DNA from 3 places in the Streptomyces sp. NPDC018029 genome. Region 1 is predicted to be linked to each of the others. Evidence: riboswitches for the same ligand, from Rfam matches in the RefSeq annotation. Region 1 holds a riboswitch; each other region holds the start of a gene.
The links. Region 1 has a riboswitch for thiamine pyrophosphate ahead of thiC (phosphomethylpyrimidine synthase ThiC). Riboswitches for the same ligand answer to the same signal wherever they lie in the genome.
Positions count from the first base shown of each region.

Region 2: it holds a riboswitch for thiamine pyrophosphate, as region 1 does, so the genes downstream of both, thiO (glycine oxidase ThiO) here and thiC (phosphomethylpyrimidine synthase ThiC) in region 1, are expected to answer to the same signal.
Region 3: it holds a riboswitch for thiamine pyrophosphate, as region 1 does, so the genes downstream of both, ACH4D5_RS30560 (thiamine ABC transporter substrate binding subunit) here and thiC (phosphomethylpyrimidine synthase ThiC) in region 1, are expected to answer to the same signal.

Region 1 covers NZ_JBIRFV010000004.1:189,291-195,014, forward strand. The annotation lists gene ACH4D5_RS13725 (metallophosphoesterase) at 1-677, shown strand, start outside; gene ACH4D5_RS13730 (hypothetical protein) at 858-1,751, shown strand; gene thiC (phosphomethylpyrimidine synthase ThiC) at 2,027-3,853, opposite strand; TPP riboswitch at 3,846-4,001, opposite strand; gene ACH4D5_RS13740 (YibE/F family protein) at 4,073-5,581, shown strand; gene ACH4D5_RS13745 (SsgA family sporulation/cell division regulator) at 5,710-5,724, opposite strand, start outside.
Region 2 covers NZ_JBIRFV010000009.1:23,098-28,821, forward strand. The annotation lists gene pknB (Stk1 family PASTA domain-containing Ser/Thr kinase) at 1-369, opposite strand, end outside; gene ACH4D5_RS26540 (thiazole synthase) at 544-1,347, opposite strand; gene thiS (sulfur carrier protein ThiS) at 1,354-1,566, opposite strand; gene thiO (glycine oxidase ThiO) at 1,563-2,771, opposite strand; TPP riboswitch at 2,769-2,882, opposite strand; gene ACH4D5_RS26555 (NAD(P)/FAD-dependent oxidoreductase) at 3,085-4,248, shown strand; gene ACH4D5_RS26560 (Rv2175c family DNA-binding protein) at 4,381-4,746, shown strand; gene thiE (thiamine phosphate synthase) at 4,846-5,496, shown strand; gene metF (methylenetetrahydrofolate reductase [NAD(P)H]) at 5,600-5,724, shown strand, end outside.
Region 3 covers NZ_JBIRFV010000011.1:113,796-119,519, forward strand. The annotation lists gene ACH4D5_RS30550 (ABC transporter ATP-binding protein) at 1-99, opposite strand, end outside; gene ACH4D5_RS30555 (ABC transporter permease) at 99-1,787, opposite strand; gene ACH4D5_RS30560 (thiamine ABC transporter substrate binding subunit) at 1,763-2,857, opposite strand; TPP riboswitch at 2,934-3,050, opposite strand; gene rlmN (23S rRNA (adenine(2503)-C(2))-methyltransferase RlmN) at 3,095-4,201, opposite strand; gene ACH4D5_RS30570 (phosphatidate cytidylyltransferase) at 4,294-5,403, opposite strand; gene frr (ribosome recycling factor) at 5,441-5,724, opposite strand, start outside.

The DNA of each region.
Region 1 (5,724 bases):
ACCGGGGGCCCGACGGCATCGGCGTCATCGACCTCGTGATGCGGCTGTCCGCCGAGGCCGCCGCCGCCGGCGGCTACTGCAAGGCGCTCATGGGCAACCACGAGCTGCTCCTGCTCGGCGCCAAGCGCTTCGGCGACACCCCCGTGAACTCCGGTGCGGGCACCGCCACCTTCCAGGCCGCCTGGCTGCTGAACGGCGGGCAGAAGACCGACATGGAGCGCCTGGAGGACCACCACCTCCAGTGGATGGCCCGCCTCGACGCGATGGAGGAGGCCGATGGCCACCTGCTCGTGCACTCGGACACGACCGCCTATCTGGATTACGGCGACTCGATCGAGGCAGTGAACGACACCATCCGGGAGACCCTCACGCGCAACGACGCGGACGAATGCTGGGACCTCTTCCGCAAATTCACCAAGCGCTTCGCCTTCCGCGACGAGTCGGGCCCCTCGGCCGTACGGGAACTCCTCGACATGTACGGCGGCACACGCATCGTCCACGGCCACAGCCCCATCCCCTACCTCCTGGGTGACGTCGGCTCCGAGGACGAGTCGGACGGCGGCGGTCCGGTCATCGAGGGCCCGCATGTCTACGCCGACGGCCTCGCCATCGCCATGGACGGCGGAGTGACCATGGCCGGAAAGCTGCTGGTCCAGCAACTCCCCCTGGGTATCTGAGCGTTCTCCGGGCAGGCGCCCCTCTACAGGATCACGCTGGCCAGGGGGGCAATTTCCGGAAACCCCCTGTCACCGCGTGCCGTCACGGCTCTACCATCGGCTTATCCGTAGCAGGCTCCCCTCCGTTTCTGCCCAACGGCTCGTAGCCATGCGAGCCTCAGCCCTACGGAGCATCGGGGGATGCACATGAACAGCGCTCCACACCTGCTCAATGAGGACCGCCCCGAGTACGAGCGGATCCTCGACGAGGCGCTGCGCACCGCACCTGACCGTCCCGAACTCGCCGCAGTGGGCCAGCGGCTCAACACCGAACAACTGCGCACCATGGCCCTGAACGCGACAGCACTGATCACGGCCGCGGCCGCGGCCGAGTACGCGCACTACGTGAAGGTTCGCGAGGAGTTGCGCGAACCTCGACCGTCGTCCACGTCGATCCGCGAAGGGAATGGACAGAGCGCCGCGGAGTCGGGCTCCGGCGGCGTCAGCCTCGCCACCACGATGGGCGAGGTCGCCGAACCAGCGGCAGCGGGAGCCGGGGCGATCGCCGTCGTCGCGGTCCTCGCACCCGTCCTCGCGGGGGCGGCCGCCGCGATATTCCTGCTCGTCGGCTACATCCTGAAGATGCTCACCCCCGAGCCCGCCTTCGCGGACACCCTGCTCACCGCGGGATGGCTGTTCGGCGCGCTCACCGCGGGGGGCATCCTGGTCGCCGCGGTCGGTCTCCTGCTGACCGCCCTGCGCAACGGCTCCACCTCGCTCCAGGCCGGACTGCACGGCGAGCGGAACGAGGAGTTGACCCGCGCCAGGGAGGACTGGAGCCGGGCGCTCCTCGAGCGGGGCGTCGTGCCGTTCCTGCGGGAGGCCCTGACGGAACCGGGCGGGGCCTCCGCGGCCCGCACGCCGTCGACGAACTCAGGGGTCTCCGGGGCGAGCGGCCGCATGCCCCAACTCGGCTATCACCGGCCGGGGTTCAGCAGCCCGGACGGCGGCCCGAGCGCGGGGCCGCGTCCTAGCTTCTCGAGCCCCGACTTCTCCAGCCCCGATTTCGGCGGGCCCGACCACAAGCCGGAGTAACGGGGCCGGGGCCGGGCCGGGCCGGGCCATGAGGCTCGACACCGCCCTCGGCGCGCCGCTGTCGGCGAGCGGCGGCGCAGGCCGGAGGCGTAATGACAGGTGGGTGGGACCGACACGTCCGCGACCACCCCGTACGCACGGGAGCAGGGCAGTTGACCGGCCGGATGCCGGTCCGCTGCCTTGCTCCCGCGCGACGGCGCCGAGGCGCCCGGAGCGCGACGGTGTGAGAGGGCTCGGAGCGCGACGGTGTGAGAGGGCTCGGGCGAAACCGGCTCTCAGTCGGCGATCGGCAGATAGACCCGGTTGCCCGCTGCCGCGAACTCCTTGGACTTCTGCTCCATGCCCGCCGCGATGTCGTCCGAGTCCAGATCACCGCCGTGCTGGCGACGGATGTCCTGGGAGATCTTCATCGAGCAGAACTTCGGCCCGCACATCGAGCAGAAGTGTGCCGTCTTCGCGGGCTCGGCCGGCAGCGTCTCGTCGTGGAACTCCCGTGCCGTGACCGGGTCGAGGGCGAGATTGAACTGGTCCTCCCAGCGGAACTCGAAGCGCGCGTCCGAGAGCGCGTCGTCCCAGTCCTGGGCGCCCGGGTGCCCCTTGGCCAGGTCCGCCGCATGCGCCGCGATCTTGTAGGTGATGACGCCGGTCTTCACGTCGTCGCGGTTGGGCAGGCCCAGGTGCTCCTTGGGCGTGACGTAGCAGAGCATGGCCGTGCCCCACCAGCCGATCATCGCGGCGCCGATGCCGGAGGTGATGTGGTCGTAGGCGGGTGCGATGTCGGTGGTCAGCGGGCCGAGCGTGTAGAACGGCGCCTCCTCGCAGATCTCCTGCTGGAGGTCGATGTTCTCCTTGATCTTGTGCATCGGGACGTGACCGGGGCCCTCGATCATCGTCTGTACGTTATGACGCTTGGCGATCGTGTTGAGTTCCCCGAGGGTCCGCAGCTCGGCGAACTGCGCCTCGTCGTTGGCGTCCGCGATCGAACCGGGCCGCAGGCCGTCGCCGAGCGAGTACGTCACGTCGTACGCCGCGAGGATCTCGCAGAGCTCCTCGAAGTGCTCGTACAGGAAGCTCTCCTTGTGGTGCGCGAGGCACCAGGCGGCCATGATCGAACCGCCGCGCGAGACGATGCCGGTCTTGCGGCGCGCGGTGAGCGGGACGTACGGAAGTCGTACGCCCGCGTGCACCGTCATGTAGTCCACGCCCTGCTCGGCCTGTTCGATGACCGTGTCCTTGTAGATCTCCCAGGACAACTCCTCGGCCTTGCCGTCGACCTTCTCCAGGGCCTGGTAGAGCGGCACGGTGCCGATCGGCACGGGGGAGTTGCGCAGGACCCACTCGCGGGTCGTGTGGATGTTGCGGCCGGTGGACAGGTCCATGACCGTGTCGGCGCCCCACTGGGTGGCCCAGGTCATCTTGTCCACCTCCTCCTCGATGGAGGAAGTGACCGCGGAGTTGCCGATGTTGGCGTTCACCTTCACCAGGAACTTCTTGCCGATGATCATCGGCTCGATCTCCGGGTGGTTGACGTTGGCGGGGATCACCGCGCGCCCCGCGGCGACCTCCTCCCGGACGATCTCGGGGTCCATGTTCTCGCGGATCCCGATGAACTCCATCTCGGGTGTGATCTCGCCGCGGCGGGCGTACGCCAGCTGCGTCACCGCCTGGCCCTGGCGGCCGCGGCGCGGCTGGCGGGGGCGGCCGGGGAAGACCGCGTCGAGGTTCTTGAGCCCGCCGCGGGGCGAGGTGTGCTTGATGCCGTCGTCCTCGGGACGGGGCGGCCGGCCCACGTACTCCTCGGTGTCGCCGCGGGCGATGATCCAGTTCTCCCGCAGCGGCGGCAGACCGCGGCGGACGTCGGTCTCGGCCGACGGGTCGGTGTACGGGCCCGAAGTGTCGTACAGGGTCACGGCCTTACCGTTGGTGAGGTGCACCTGGCGGACCGGCACCCGCAGGTCGGGGCGTGAACCCTCGACATACGCCTTGTGCCAGCCGATGGACTTCCCGGCCCCGTCAGCCGCGACGGTGTTCTCAGCGTTCTCAGCGTTCTCGGCGTTCTCGTCGCTGCTGGAGGCAGGCGTGCGTGCGTCCGATGTGGTCATGAGACCTACTCCCTACGCCGGCATTACCCGGTAACAGGTTCGGCGGTCGACGCAGCGAATCCCGTACGTTTCGTGCACTCTTCGTGCCGTTTCGTACGGAGGTCAGCGCCCTCTCAGCCCGGTGCTCCGAGCTCCCGCGATTGCAAAGGTGGCTCCACGCTAGCGTCATGTCGGCCGCGCTGAACAGAGGGCCCCCTCCGTTCTTGCGATGATCGGTCAGTGACCACCACAGAGCCGCCTCCTCCGCCGCCCCCGCAGCCGCCCGCATCCGGGATGCCTCCGGAGGGGCCTGGGCATGGGTCCGGGCATGGGTCCGGGCATGGAAACGGGTCCGGGCACGGGCACGGAAATGGGCCCGGGCATGGGTCCGGACACGGGCATTCCCACAGCCACGGTCCGGCCGCGCCCGTCTCCAAGCATCTGCGCAAGGTCATCGCCGCGGTCCTGATCCCCTTCGCCACCGCGGTGGTCGTGGGGCTCATGGTGCTCTGGCCCGGCGGCACGCCCTCGCACGAGCGGACCGGCGTCGGTTTCGACCGGCAGACGCAGTCGGCGAAGGTGACGAAGGTGCAGGAGCTGCCCTGCAAGGAGCTCAGCCCCTCGCAGCCCCCACCGACCGGTGACACCTCCACCCCGGAAGGCCAGTCGGCGCAGTCCCGGGCCACGGGCACCTGCAAGAAGGCGACGATCGAGGTGAGCAGCGGCAAGGACAAGGGCCGCACCTTCACCGAGATCATCCAGCCGGACTCGCCCCGGCAACTGCGCCAGGGCCAAGAGGTGGTGGTCGCCTACGAGCCCAAGGCGCCCGAAGGGCTGCAGTACTCGGTCACCGACGTGAACCGCAAGATCCCGATGGCGCTACTCGCCGGCATCTTCGCGCTCGCCGTCGTCGTGGTGGGGCGGCTGCGCGGCGTGATGGCCCTGGTCGCGCTCGCCATCAGCTTCATGGTGCTCACGTTCTTCATCCTGCCGGCGATCCTGCAGGGCTCGAATCCCCTGGTGGTGGCGGTGATCGGGGCGAGCGCCATCATGCTGATCGCGCTCTATCTCTGCCACGGCCTGACGGCCCGCACATCGGTCGCGGTACTCGGCACGCTCATCTCCCTCCTGCTGATCGGGCTGCTCGGCTCACTCTTCATCGGCTGGGCCGCCCTCACCGGCAACACGGACGACAACACCGGCCTCATTCACGGCCTGTACCCGTCCATCGACATGAGCGGCCTCCTGCTCGCGGGCGTCATCATCGGCTCGCTCGGTGTACTCGACGACGTCACGGTCACCCAGACCTCCGCGGTCTGGGAGCTGCATCAGGCAAACCCGACGATGGGCTGGCGCGGCCTGTACCGTGCGGGCATCCGCATCGGCCGCGACCACATCGCCTCGGTCGTCAACACCCTCGTCCTCGCCTACGCGGGCGCCGCGCTGCCCCTGCTGCTGCTCTTCTCGATCGCGCAGTCCAGTGTGGGCACTGTGGCCAACAGCGAGTTGGTCGCCGAGGAGATCGTCCGCACCCTGATCGGCTCGATCGGTCTGGTCGCCTCGGTGCCGGTGACGACCGCGCTGGCCGCCCTGGTCGTCTCGGCGGACCGCACGTCCGGGGGCGGTCCGGGTGCTGCTGGTGCCGGTATGGGTTCCGGCGGCGGTGCTGGTGCTGGTACCAGTGCCGAGGGCCGTGGGAGTGGGGCTCGGCCGTCCCGCGGCGGGAAGGGGCGCCGCCGCAAACGGTGACCTGACCGCGGTGCCGACGGGTCCGAAGCCCCGACGGCATGACGGCCCCGGCTGCCGTCGATACGGCGGGCTCCCCTGAAATGCACCAAAATGCCTGCGGCCTGCCTCCGTCCGTTCCCGACGCCGAGTCAGCCCGCGTTCTG
Region 2 (5,724 bases), on a different contig from region 1:
CTCCAGGATGTCGAGGGCGGCCCGCGGCTGCAGGGCGCCGCGCTCGCGCAGGACGTCGCGCAGGGTGCAGCCCGCGATGTACTCCATCGCGAGGTAGACGTACGAACCGTCCGTGCCCTGGTCGAACACACCGACCACGTTCGGATGCGAGAGGCGGGCCACCGACTTGGCCTCGCGGATGAAGCGGTCGACGAAGGAGGCGTCGGCCGCCAGCGTCGGATGCATCACCTTGAGCGCGAGCACGCGGTCGAGGCGGGTGTCCACGGCCCGGTAGACCGTGGCCATCCCGCCGACCGCGATGCGCCCCTCGATCCGGTAACGGCCGTCGAGCAGCTGCCCGACGAGCGGGTCCTGAAGGGTCGTGTCCACGCAGGGAGTCTACGAGCCGCCACCGACACCGCGTCCCGGCCGGTCCTCCCCACGGCCGGACTGCAGCCGAGCTGTGACAGGCGACGGGCCGGGGCGCCCCGTCAGGGGCGCGGGGAACTGCGCGCCGAGCCCCCACCGGCGGGGCAGCCGCGAGCGAACAGAGCCCCGCACCTCTCAAGGCGTCCCGAACGCCGGCCGCTCCGGATCGAGCCGGGCCATGCCCTCCGCAGGAGAGGACGCCTCCGCGAAGTGCCGCCGCGGAATCCGCCCGGCCCGGTGCGCGAGCCGCCCGGCCTCGACCCCGTGCCGCATGGCCTCGGCCATCAGGACCGGCTCCTGCGCCCGCGTCACCGCGGAGGCGAGCATCACGCCCGCACACCCCAGCTCCATCGCGATCGCCGCGTCGGACGCCGTGCCCGCCCCCGCGTCGAGGATCACCGGCACGCGCGCGTGCTCCACGATCAGCTGGAAGTTGTGCGGGTTGCGGATGCCGAGCCCGGAGCCGATGGGCGAGCCGAGCGGCATGATCGCCGCACAGCCCACGTCCTCCAGCTTCCGTGCGAGCACCGGGTCGTCGTTCGTGTAGGGCAGGACGGTGAAACCGTCGTCCACCAGGGTCTCGGCGGCGTCCAGGAGCTCGACCGGATCGGGCAGCAGGGTGCGCTCGTCGGCGATCACCTCCAGCTTCACCAGGTCGGTGCCGAGCGCCTCGCGGGCGAGCCGGGCGGTGAGTACGGCCTCGCCGGCCGTGAAGCAGCCCGCCGTGTTGGGCAGCACGCGGATGCCGAGCCGGTCGAGGACGGAGAGCACGGAGCCCTGGACGCCCGGGTCGAGGCGGCGCATCGCGACGGTGGTCAGCTCCGTGCCGGACGCGATGAGGGACCGCTCCAGGACGTCGAGGCTGGGCGCCCCTCCCGTACCCATGATCAGGCGCGAGGAGAGGGTGAGCCCGCCGATGACGAAGGGGTCGTCTGCCATGGTGCTTCAGCCTCCCTGGACGGCGGTGAGAATTTCGACGCGGTCGCCCGCGGCGAGCGTCGTGGTGGACCACTGCGCGCGCGGGACGACGGTTTCGTTGACGGCGGCGGCGACACCGGAGTGCGCCGAGGAGAGAGTGGCCACGACGGCTTCGAGCGTGGTGCCCGAGGCCACGTCGCGTGCTTCCCCATTGACGGAAACGGCGAAGGGCGTGCTCATGCGTGCTGCTCCGTGAAGTGCGGCGTGGCGGGTGGGGGTACGGGGGAGGGCCCGGCGAAGCGGCGCGGGGTGAACGGACGCGCCACGTCCGGCAGTTCACCGGTGGTCAGGGCGTGCGCCATGACGTCACCCGTCAGGGGCGTCAGCAGGACGCCGTTGCGGTGGTGGCCGGTGGCCAGGTGGAGTCCGGCGAGCCGCGTCGGGCCGAGCAGCGGCGCGTTGTCGGGGGAGCCGGGGCGCAGGCCCGCGCGGGTCTCGGTCAGCGGCAGTTCCGTGATGCCGGGGACCAGTTCGTGCGCGTCCCGCAGGAGTTCGTAGACACCGCCGGCGGTCACCGTGGTGTCCCAGCCGAGCTCCTCGCTGGTCGCGCCGACGACGAGCTCGCCGTTCTCGCGCGGGACGAGGTAGACGTGGCTGCCGCGCACCACGGCCCGCACGGTGCGGCTCAGGAACGGCGCGTACGCCTTCGGCACCGTCAACCGCAGCACCTGGCCCTTCACGGGCCGCACGGGCGGCAGGACGTCCTGCGGCATGCCCCCGAGGCGCCCGCTGAGGCTGCCCGCCGCGAGCACCGTCAGACCCGCGCCCAGCTCGGTGCCGTCCGTGAGGACGACGCCGCACGCCCGGTCGCGGACGACCGAGAGGCGCTCGGCCCACGCGCGGTGGAAGGCCACACCGGCCCGCTCGCAGGCCACCACGAGCGCCGCCGCGAGCCGGCGCGGGTCGACCTGGTGGTCGCCGTCGACCCGCAGCCCGCCGCGTACGCCCGGAGCGAGCATCGGTTCGAGACGGCGGCACTCGCGGCCGCTCAGCCACTCGGACTCCAGCCCCGAACGGCGCTGCAGGGCGTGCAGTTCGCGCAGGTGGGCGCGGTCGTCGGAGTCGAGCGCGACGGCGAGCGTGCCGCACGCGCGATAGCCGAGGTCCTGCCCGCTCGCCTCGGTCAGCTCGGCGGCGAAGGCGGGATAGCGGCGGGCGGACTCGACGTTGAGGCCGAGCAGCGTCTGCTCGCCGTAGTGGAGTTCGGTGACGGCGGCCAGCATGCCCGCCGCGACCTGCGCGGCGCCGCCGCCCGGCGCGGGGTCGACGAGCGCGACGGAAAGCCCGCGCTGGGCGGCCCGCCAGGCCGTGACCAGGCCGATGACGCCGCCTCCGACGACAAGGACGTCAGAGGTGGCGGATGGTGGTGTCGTACGTGGATGCATGGGCGTCCAGCCCCTCCCTTCGCCGGCATGACCCGGATCAGGTTCGTACGGTCGGAGGCCGTCCCAGCCTCCCTCTCAGCCCGGTGCGCCCGGGCTCCCGCGAGTGCTCTGCACCGGCCACCCTAGCCCGTCGCTTCGCGTGGCAGTAGGGGAGCTGTCCGGGTATGGGCGGTGACGGTGTGTCAGAGATCTCCCCGCAGCCATCTGAAGCCGCCACGGGCCGCCGCCCTACAGTGATCGGGTGAGCGAGCAGCAGAGGCAGAGCGGAAATCAGCGGCACGCGGAGCGGCGCGTCGTCATCGTCGGAGCCGGCATGGCCGGGGTGCAGACCGCGGTGGCCCTGCGGGAACAGGGGTTCGCCGGCCCGGTCACCCTCGTCGGGGCGGAGCCGCACCAGCCGTACGACAGGCCGCCGCTGTCCAAGGCGGTGCTGCTCGGCAAGGCGGAGGGCTCCGCCTTCGACATCGACTTCGAGGCGCTCGGCATCGAGCTGGTCCTGGGGCGCGCGGTCACCGGCGTGCGCCCCGCCGACCACGAGCTGGACACCGCTGATGGCCCCCTCGCGTACGACGTGCTGGTCCTCGCGACCGGCGCCGAACCGATCCGGCTGCCCGGCACCGAGGGAGTCCCCGGCGTCCACCTCCTGCGCACCCTGGACGACGCCGAGCGGCTGCGCCCGGTCCTCGCCGAGCAGCAGGACGTCGTGGTCGTCGGGGCGGGCTGGATCGGCGCGGAGTTCGCGACCGCCGCGCGCGAGGCGGGCTGTTCCGTCACCGTGGTCGAGGCCGCCGCTCGGCCGCTCGCCGGAGCGCTGCCCGAGGAGGTCGCGGCCCCCATGACGGGCTGGTACGCCGACTCCGGAGCGGTCCTGCGCACCCACGCGCGCGTGGAGCGTGTCGAACCGGGCACCGTCGTCCTGTCCGACGGGACCCGGCTGCCCGCGGGCGCCGTCGTCGTCGGCATCGGGGCGCGGCCCGCGACGGCCTGGCTGACCGGCTCCGGCATCGAGCTGGGCAGCCACCGGGAGGTCGTGGCCGACGACGGCCTGCGCACGTCGGCGCCCGACGTGTACGCGGTCGGCGACTGCTCCTCCTTCCCTTCGGGAAGGTACGGCGAGCGTCTGCTCGTGCACCACTGGGACAACGCCTTGCAGGGCCCGCGCACGGTGGCGGCGAACATCATCGGCGAGACCCCCGCGGCGTACGACCCCGTGCCGTACTTCTGGTCGGAGCAGTTCGGCCGCTTCGTGCAGTACGCGGGCCACCACGCCTCGGCGGACGAGCTGGTGTGGCGCGGCGACCCGACGGGTGTGGCCTGGTCGGTGTGCTGGCTGCGGGAGGGCGCCCTGGTGGCGGTCCTCGCGGTGGGCCGCCCCCGGGACCTGGCCCAGGGCCGCAGACTGATCGAGTGGGGCGCCCGCCTCGACCCCACGCTGACGGCGGACCCTTCGGTTCCCCTGAAGAAGGCGGCACTGTAGCGGGCCCTCCAGGGGCGCGGGGAACTGCGCGACCAGCCCCCACCGGCCCGCGGTGGAGCACAGGTCCGGCCCCCGCCCCGGCCGGGGCAGCACCACCCGTCGCGGGCCCCCGGCCAGAGATACGCTGGGACGGTGACCGAGATTGACGCAAAGACTGACGCTCTTGTCCCTGCCTGGCTGCACCTCCCCGACATCGCGGAAATGCTCGATGTCGAGGTGACCCGCGTGCGCCAGCTGGTCAAGGAGGGCCAGCTGATCGCCGTACGCCGTGGGGAGAACCGGGCGCTCCAGGTGCCCGCCGCCTTCATCGACGGCGACAAGGTCGTCAAGGGCCTCGCCGGCACCCTGACGCTCCTGAGGGACGACGGCTTCTCCGACGAGGAGATGCTCGAGTGGCTCTTCACCCCCGACCCGACCCTGCCCGGCACCCCCGTGCAGGCGCTGGGCGAGAATCGCGGCACGGAGGTGAAGCGCCGCGCCCAGGCGCTCGCCGTCTGAGCAGGCGCAAGGCCGTCTGACCTGAACACACCGTCCGGCCCACCGGACCGCGTGCGATCACGCGGTCCGGTACGCCACCGACAACGGGGGGACTTCTCCATGGCCGCCGACCACCGCACCCGGCTCGCGGACGCCCGGCTCTATCTCTGCACGGATGCCCGCAAGCGGCAGGGAGACCTCCCGGAGTTCCTCGACGCCGTCCTCGCGGGCGGCGTCGACATCGTGCAGCTGCGCGACAAGGGCATGGAGGCCGGCGAGGAGCTGGCGCACCTCCAGGTCTTCGCCGACGCCGCACGGCGGCACGGCAAGCTCTTCGCGGTGAACGACCGCGCGGACGTCGCGCACGCCGTCGGCGCCGACGTGCTGCACCTCGGCCAGGGCGACCTGCCCGTCCCCGCCGCCCGCGCCATCCTCGGCGAGGACGTCCTCATCGGCCGCTCCACGCACGCCGAGTCGGAGGCCGCCGCGGCCGCCGTCCAGGAGGGCGTGGACTACTTCTGCACGGGGCCGTGCTGGCCCACGCCCACCAAGCCGGGCCGCCACGCCCCGGGCCTCGACCTGGTCCGGTACACCGCCTCGCTCGGCACGGACCGGCCCTGGTTCGCCATCGGCGGCATCGACGCGGGCAACCTGGACGAGGTGCTGGAGGCGGGTGCGCGGCGCGTCGTCGTCGTGCGTGCGATCACCGAGGCCGACGACCCCGGAGCCGCCGCCGCGGAGTTCGCGAAGCGGCTCCGCACATCCGTCTGATCAACAGCCCGGGAGTGTCCGATCCGTGGACAACAAAGCGGCAAATCGGCTAAATCCCCCAGGTCTGGTTGGGTGACCGTCGCGGCCTGGCTAACCTGCCCATATGGCCTCAGGCACAGCTTCGACCAGGACTGACCGTGCGCGCACGGTGCGCGACATGCTCGCGACCGGGAAAACGACATTTTCGTTCGAGTTCTCCGCTCCGAAGACCCCGAAGGGCCAGCGGAA
Region 3 (5,724 bases), on a different contig from region 1:
GATCTCGTGCTCACCGACGTCGAGGTCGACGGCGTCGAGCACCGCACGCGCCCCGAAACGGACCGTCGCACCCCGCAAGCTCAGCAAGGCGTTCGTCATCAGAAGTCCCCCGTGGTCCGCTCGGTCCGAACGCGTTCCAGGAGCAGCAGAGACACCGCGCACACCACCATGAGGATCGTCGAGAGGGCCATCGCCTGCCCGTAGTTGAGGTCACCGGCCCGGCCGAGCAGCCGCGCCACGGCGACCGGCAGCGTCGGGTTGTCGGGCCGCGCGATGAAGACGGTCGCCCCGAACTCGCCGAGCGACACGGCGAAGGCGAACCCCGCGGCGATCAGCAGCGCCCGCCGCACCATCGGCAGGTCCACCTCCCGCCAGGCCCGCAGCGGCGAAGCCCCGAGCACGGCCGCCGCCTCGCGGAGCCGTCCGTCCACCGCCCGCAGGACGGGCAGCATGGTGCGTACGACGAAGGGCACGCCGACCAGCGCCTGGGCGAGCGGCACCAGGATCCAGGACGACCGCAGGTCCAGCGGCGGCTCGTCGAGGGTGATCAGGAAGCCGAAGCCGACGGTCACCGCCGACACCCCGAGCGGCAGCATCAGCAGCGCGTCGAAGCCGCGGACGAGACGGCCCGCACGGCGGGTGAGCGCGGCGGCGGCGAGTCCGCCGATGACGACGGCGATGGCCGTGGCCACGACCGCGTACCGCAGCGAGTTCCAGACCGCCTCGATCGGCGGCACGAGGAAGGCGCCGCCGTCCGCCGAGGTCAGCTCCTTGTAGTAGGTGATCCCGAAGCCGTCGGGACCGTCGAACGAGCGCTGGACCAGGACCACGAGCGGCAGCAGTATCAGCAGGGCGACCGTCGCCATGACGAGGCCGAGCAGCGTCCACTGCCCGGCGCCGCGCGGCCTGCGCGCCACCGCCGATGCGTCGACGAGCCGCAGCGCGCTCTCGCGCCGCCGCGCCGTCCACGCGTGGACGGCGAGGATCAGCCCGACCGCGGCGAACTGCACGAGGGTCAGGACCGCGGCCGTGGGCAGGTCGAGCAGTTGCGCGGTCTGCCGGTAGACCTCCACTTCGAGCGTGGAGTACGCGGGTCCGCCGAGGATCTGCACGATGCCGAAGGAGGTGAAGGTGAAGAGGAAGACCATGAGCGCGGCGGCGGCCACCGCCGGGCCGAGCGCCGGCAGCGTCACGGTCCGCCAGGCCGTCCAGCGCGATGCGCCGAGCATCCGCGCGGCCTCCTCCTGCCGCGGGTCGAGCTGCGACCAGAGCCCGCCGACGGTCCGTACGACGACCGCGTAGTTGAAGAAGACGTGGGCGAGCAGGATCGCCCAGACGGTGGTGTCGAGGCGTACGCCCCACAGCTCGTCGAAGAGCCCGCCCCGCCCGATCAGCGCGAGGAAGGCCGTCCCGACGACGACGGTCGGCAGCACGAACGGCACGGTGACGACGGCCCGCAGCAGCCCCTTGCCGGGGAAGTCGAAGCGCGCGAAGACATACGCGCCGGGGAGCGCGATCAGCAGCGTGAGCGCGGTCGACGCGAGCGCCTGCCAGGTGGTGAACCAGAGCACGTGCCGGATGTCGGACTGCCCGAGCACGTCCGTGATCCGCCCGAACTGCCAGGCGCCGTCGACGTGCAGCCCGCGGGCGACGATCGCCGAGACCGGGTAGGCGAAGAAGAGCGCGAAGAACGCGACGGGCAGGGCCAGCAGGCCGAGCCGTGCCGCGTTTCCGCGCGAGCGCCCCTTCACGGGGCGCCCCTTCACTTCAGTACGAGCGAGGTCCACGACTTGATCCACGGCTCGCGGTTGTCGGCGATCTTCTTCGGGTCCATGGTCTGCGGCTTGTCGACGGTCACGCCGTGCTCCGTGAACAGCTCGGGCAGCTCGGTGCCCTCACGCACCGGGTTCACGAACATGTTCAACGGCATGTCCTCCTGGAACTCCTTGCCCGCGAGGAAGTCGAGGAGCGCCTTGCCGCCCTTCTCGTTCTTCGCGCCGCTCAGCAGGCCCGCGTACTCGACCTGGCGGAAGCAGGTGCCGGTCGCGACGCCGGTCGGCGCCTGCTTCGGCCGCGGCTCGCCGTAGAGCACCTCGACGGGCGGCGAGGAGGCGTAGGAGACGACGAGCGGCCGGTCACCCTTGGCCTTCTTGCCACCGGCGGACCCGGAGAACTCCTCGTTGTAGGCCTGCTCCCAGCCGTCGACGACCTTCACGCCGTTGGCCCTGAGCTCCTTCCAGTAGCTCTCCCAGCCCTTGTCGCCGTACTTCGCGGCGGTGCCGAGCAGGAAGCCGAGCCCGGGCGAGGAGGTCGAGGCGTTCTCGGTGACCAGCAGGTTCTTGTACTGCGGCTTGAGCAGGTCGTCGAAGGACTTCGGCGGCGCCAGCTTCTTGTCGGCGAAGTACTTCTTGTCGTAGTTCACGCAGATGTCGCCGCTGTCGACGGGCGTCACCCGGTGCTTGTCCTGGTCGACCCGGAACTCCGGCTTGATCTTCTCCGCGCCCTTGGCCTCGTACGACTGGAAGAGCCCGTTGTCGAGCGCCCGCGAGAGGAGGGTGTTGTCGACGCCGAAGAAGACGTCGCCCTGCGGGTTGTCCTTGGAGAGGATCGCCTTGTTCACGGCGGCGCCCGCGTCACCGTCCTTGAGGACCTTGACCTTGTACCCGGACCGCTTCTCGAAGTCCTTCAGTACGTCCTTGGAGACGTTGAAGGAGTCGTGGCTGACGAGCGTCACGCTCTTGGAGTCGGATCCTCCGGAACCGCTGTCGGAGCCGCCGCACGCGGAGACCGCGACGAGCCCGACGCCCACCGCCACGGCGGTGAACGAAACCTTCTTGGTGGTGCCCCTGGTGCTCACTGGATTTCCTCCTGGGTGACCAGGAAGAGACGCGGCCCTGCCCGCGGGCCGGTGGCACGCGGGCAGGGCGCTACAGCTTGAGTGATGCCCGAACTTCCTACCCAGAATGACCTGGGCGAGGTTCAGAGGGTCTGCGGCCCACCTGTCCAAGGTGCCGCACTCTCAGCGCTGTGGCGCTCCCCTGTCGGAATATGCAGATGTGTGCACGCCCTCCTACGAGGGAGTACGCCCGTCAGACTACCTCTCGGCCGCGGCGAGCTGGCCGCACGCTCCGTCGATCTCCTGACCCCGGGTGTCCCGAATCGTGACCGGCACACCATGGGCGGCGATGGCCTCCACGAACGCCTTCTCGTCCTCGGGCCGCGACGCCGTCCACTTGGAGCCCGGCGTCGGGTTCAGCGGAATCAGGTTCACGTGGACCGGCTTGCCCTTGAGCAGCCGGCCGAGCCGGTCACCGCGCCATGCCTGGTCGTTGATGTCCCGGATCAGCGCGTACTCGATGGAGAGGCGACGGCCGGACTTCGCGGCGTACTCCCAGCCCGCGTCGAGGACCTCCCGCACCTTCCACCGCGTGTTGACGGGCACGAGGGTGTCGCGCAGCTCGTCGTCCGGCGCGTGCAGCGAGATCGCGAGGCGGCACTTGAAGCCCTCGTCCGAGAACCGGTGGATGGCGGGCACGAGCCCCACCGTCGACACCGTGATGCCGCGCTGCGAGAGCCCGAGACCGTCCGGCTCCGGGTCGGTGAGGCGGCGGATGGCGCCGGTCACGCGCTTGTAGTTGGCGAGCGGCTCGCCCATGCCCATGAAGACGATGTTCGACAGCCTGGCGGGCCCGCCCGGAATCTCACCGTCGCGCAGCGCGCGCATGCCGTCCACGATCTGGTGCACGATCTCGCCCGTCGACAGGTTCCGGTCGAGGCCGGCCTGTCCGGTGGCGCAGAACGGGCAGTTCATGCCGCAGCCGGCCTGCGAGCTGATGCACATGGTGACCCGGTCCGGGTACCGCATCAGGACCGACTCGACGAGCGTCCCGTCGAAGAGCCGCCACAGCGTCTTGCGGGTCGTGTCGTCGTCACAGCTGATGTGCCGCACGACGGACATCAGGTCGGGAAGCAGCGCCTCGCGGAGCTTATCGCGCGCACCGGCGGGGATGTCGGTCCACTCGGCCGGGTCGTGCGCGTACCGCGCGAAGTAGTGCTGCGACAGCTGCTTGGCACGGAACGGCTTCTCGCCGATGGCGGCGACGGCTTCCTTGCGCTCGGCGGGCGTGAGGTCGGCGAGATGCCGCGGGGGCTTCTTGGCACCGCGGGGCGCGACGAAAGTGAGTTCTCCGGGTACAGGCATGGTCCTTCCAGTGTCGCAGACATACGACAAGGGGCTCGCCGCCCTGTGGACAACGAACCCCTCACGCACATCTACGCAGGTCAGCCCCGGTGTCACCCAGAGCCGACGAAGACCACGAGCAGCAGCCAGACCACCGGCGCCGTCGGCAGCAAGGAGTCCAGGCGGTCCATGATGCCGCCGTGGCCGGGCAGCAGCGTGCCCATGTCCTTGATGCCGAGGTCCCGCTTGATCATCGACTCGCCGAGGTCGCCGAGCGTGGCGCTCGCCGCGACCGCGAGGCCGATCAGGAGGCCCTGCCACCACGTCCCGCCGTCGATCAGGAACTCCATGCACAGCGCGCCCGCGGCCATCGCGAAGGTGACAGCGCCGACCAGGCCCTCGCGGGTCTTGCCGGGGCTGATGCGCGGCGCCAGCTTGTGCTTGCCGAAGCGCCAGCCGATCGCGTACGCACCGGTGTCGCTGACCACCGTCAGGAGCAGGAAGGTGAGCACCCGCTGCGGGCCGTCGTCCGCGGCCAGCATCAGCGCCACGAACGTGGCGAGGAAAGGCACGTAGAAGGCGGCGAAGACGCCCGCCGTGACGTCCTTCAGATAGCCGTCGGGCGGCTCTGTCATCCGCCAGACGAGCACGGCGAGCGCGGTGAGCGCCATCGCGACCCACGCGCCCTCGGGCCCGCGCACGTACCCGGCGACGACCATCGCCGCGCCGCCCACCGCGAGCGGCACGAGCGGCGCCTTGATGTCCTTGCGCTCCGCCAGGCGGGAGGTCAGCTCCCAGAGGCCCACCACGACGGCGACCGCTATGACACCGATGAAGACGGCCTTCACGATGAACAGCGACGCGACGATCACCGCGCCGAGGCCCACACCCACCCCTATGGCCGCCCCGAGATCCCGGCCCGCGCTCTTCTTCTGCGGTGCTGCCGGGGCGGGCTGCGGCTGTGGTGCGCTGGGCATGGGCTCCTGCGGAGGCTCGTCACGGAACAGGGGGCCGCCCATCCGAGTGGCCCCCCGGTCGTCGTCCTGGTCTCCGCCGTTCACGGGTACGTCGGGCACGATGGGCATGGGCTGCGTCTCAGACGGAAACAGCGCGTCCTGCGCATCGTACGCGGGACCTGGCGGGGTCGCCCCCTGACCAGGCCCCTGATCGGGCGGCCCCCAATACCCGGCTCTGGGCGGCGCCTCCCAGGAAGAGTCGTTCACGGATCGGTTTCCTGATTCCTCGGACTCGAGCCTCGACTCAGACTTCGAGCAGCTCGGCTTCCTTGTGCTTGAGCAGCTCGTCCACCTGGGTGGCGTACTTCGACGTGAGGTCGTCGAGGTCCTTCTCGGCACGACGGCCCTCGTCCTCACCGATGTCGCCGTCCTTGATCGCCTTGTCGAAGGCCTCCTTGGCCTTGCGACGGATCGACCGGATCGAGATCTTGGAGTCCTCGGCCTTGGTCTTGGCGACCTTGATGAACTCCTTGCGGCGGTCCTGGGTGAGCTCCGGGAAGGTCACCCGAATGATGTTGCCGTCGTTGC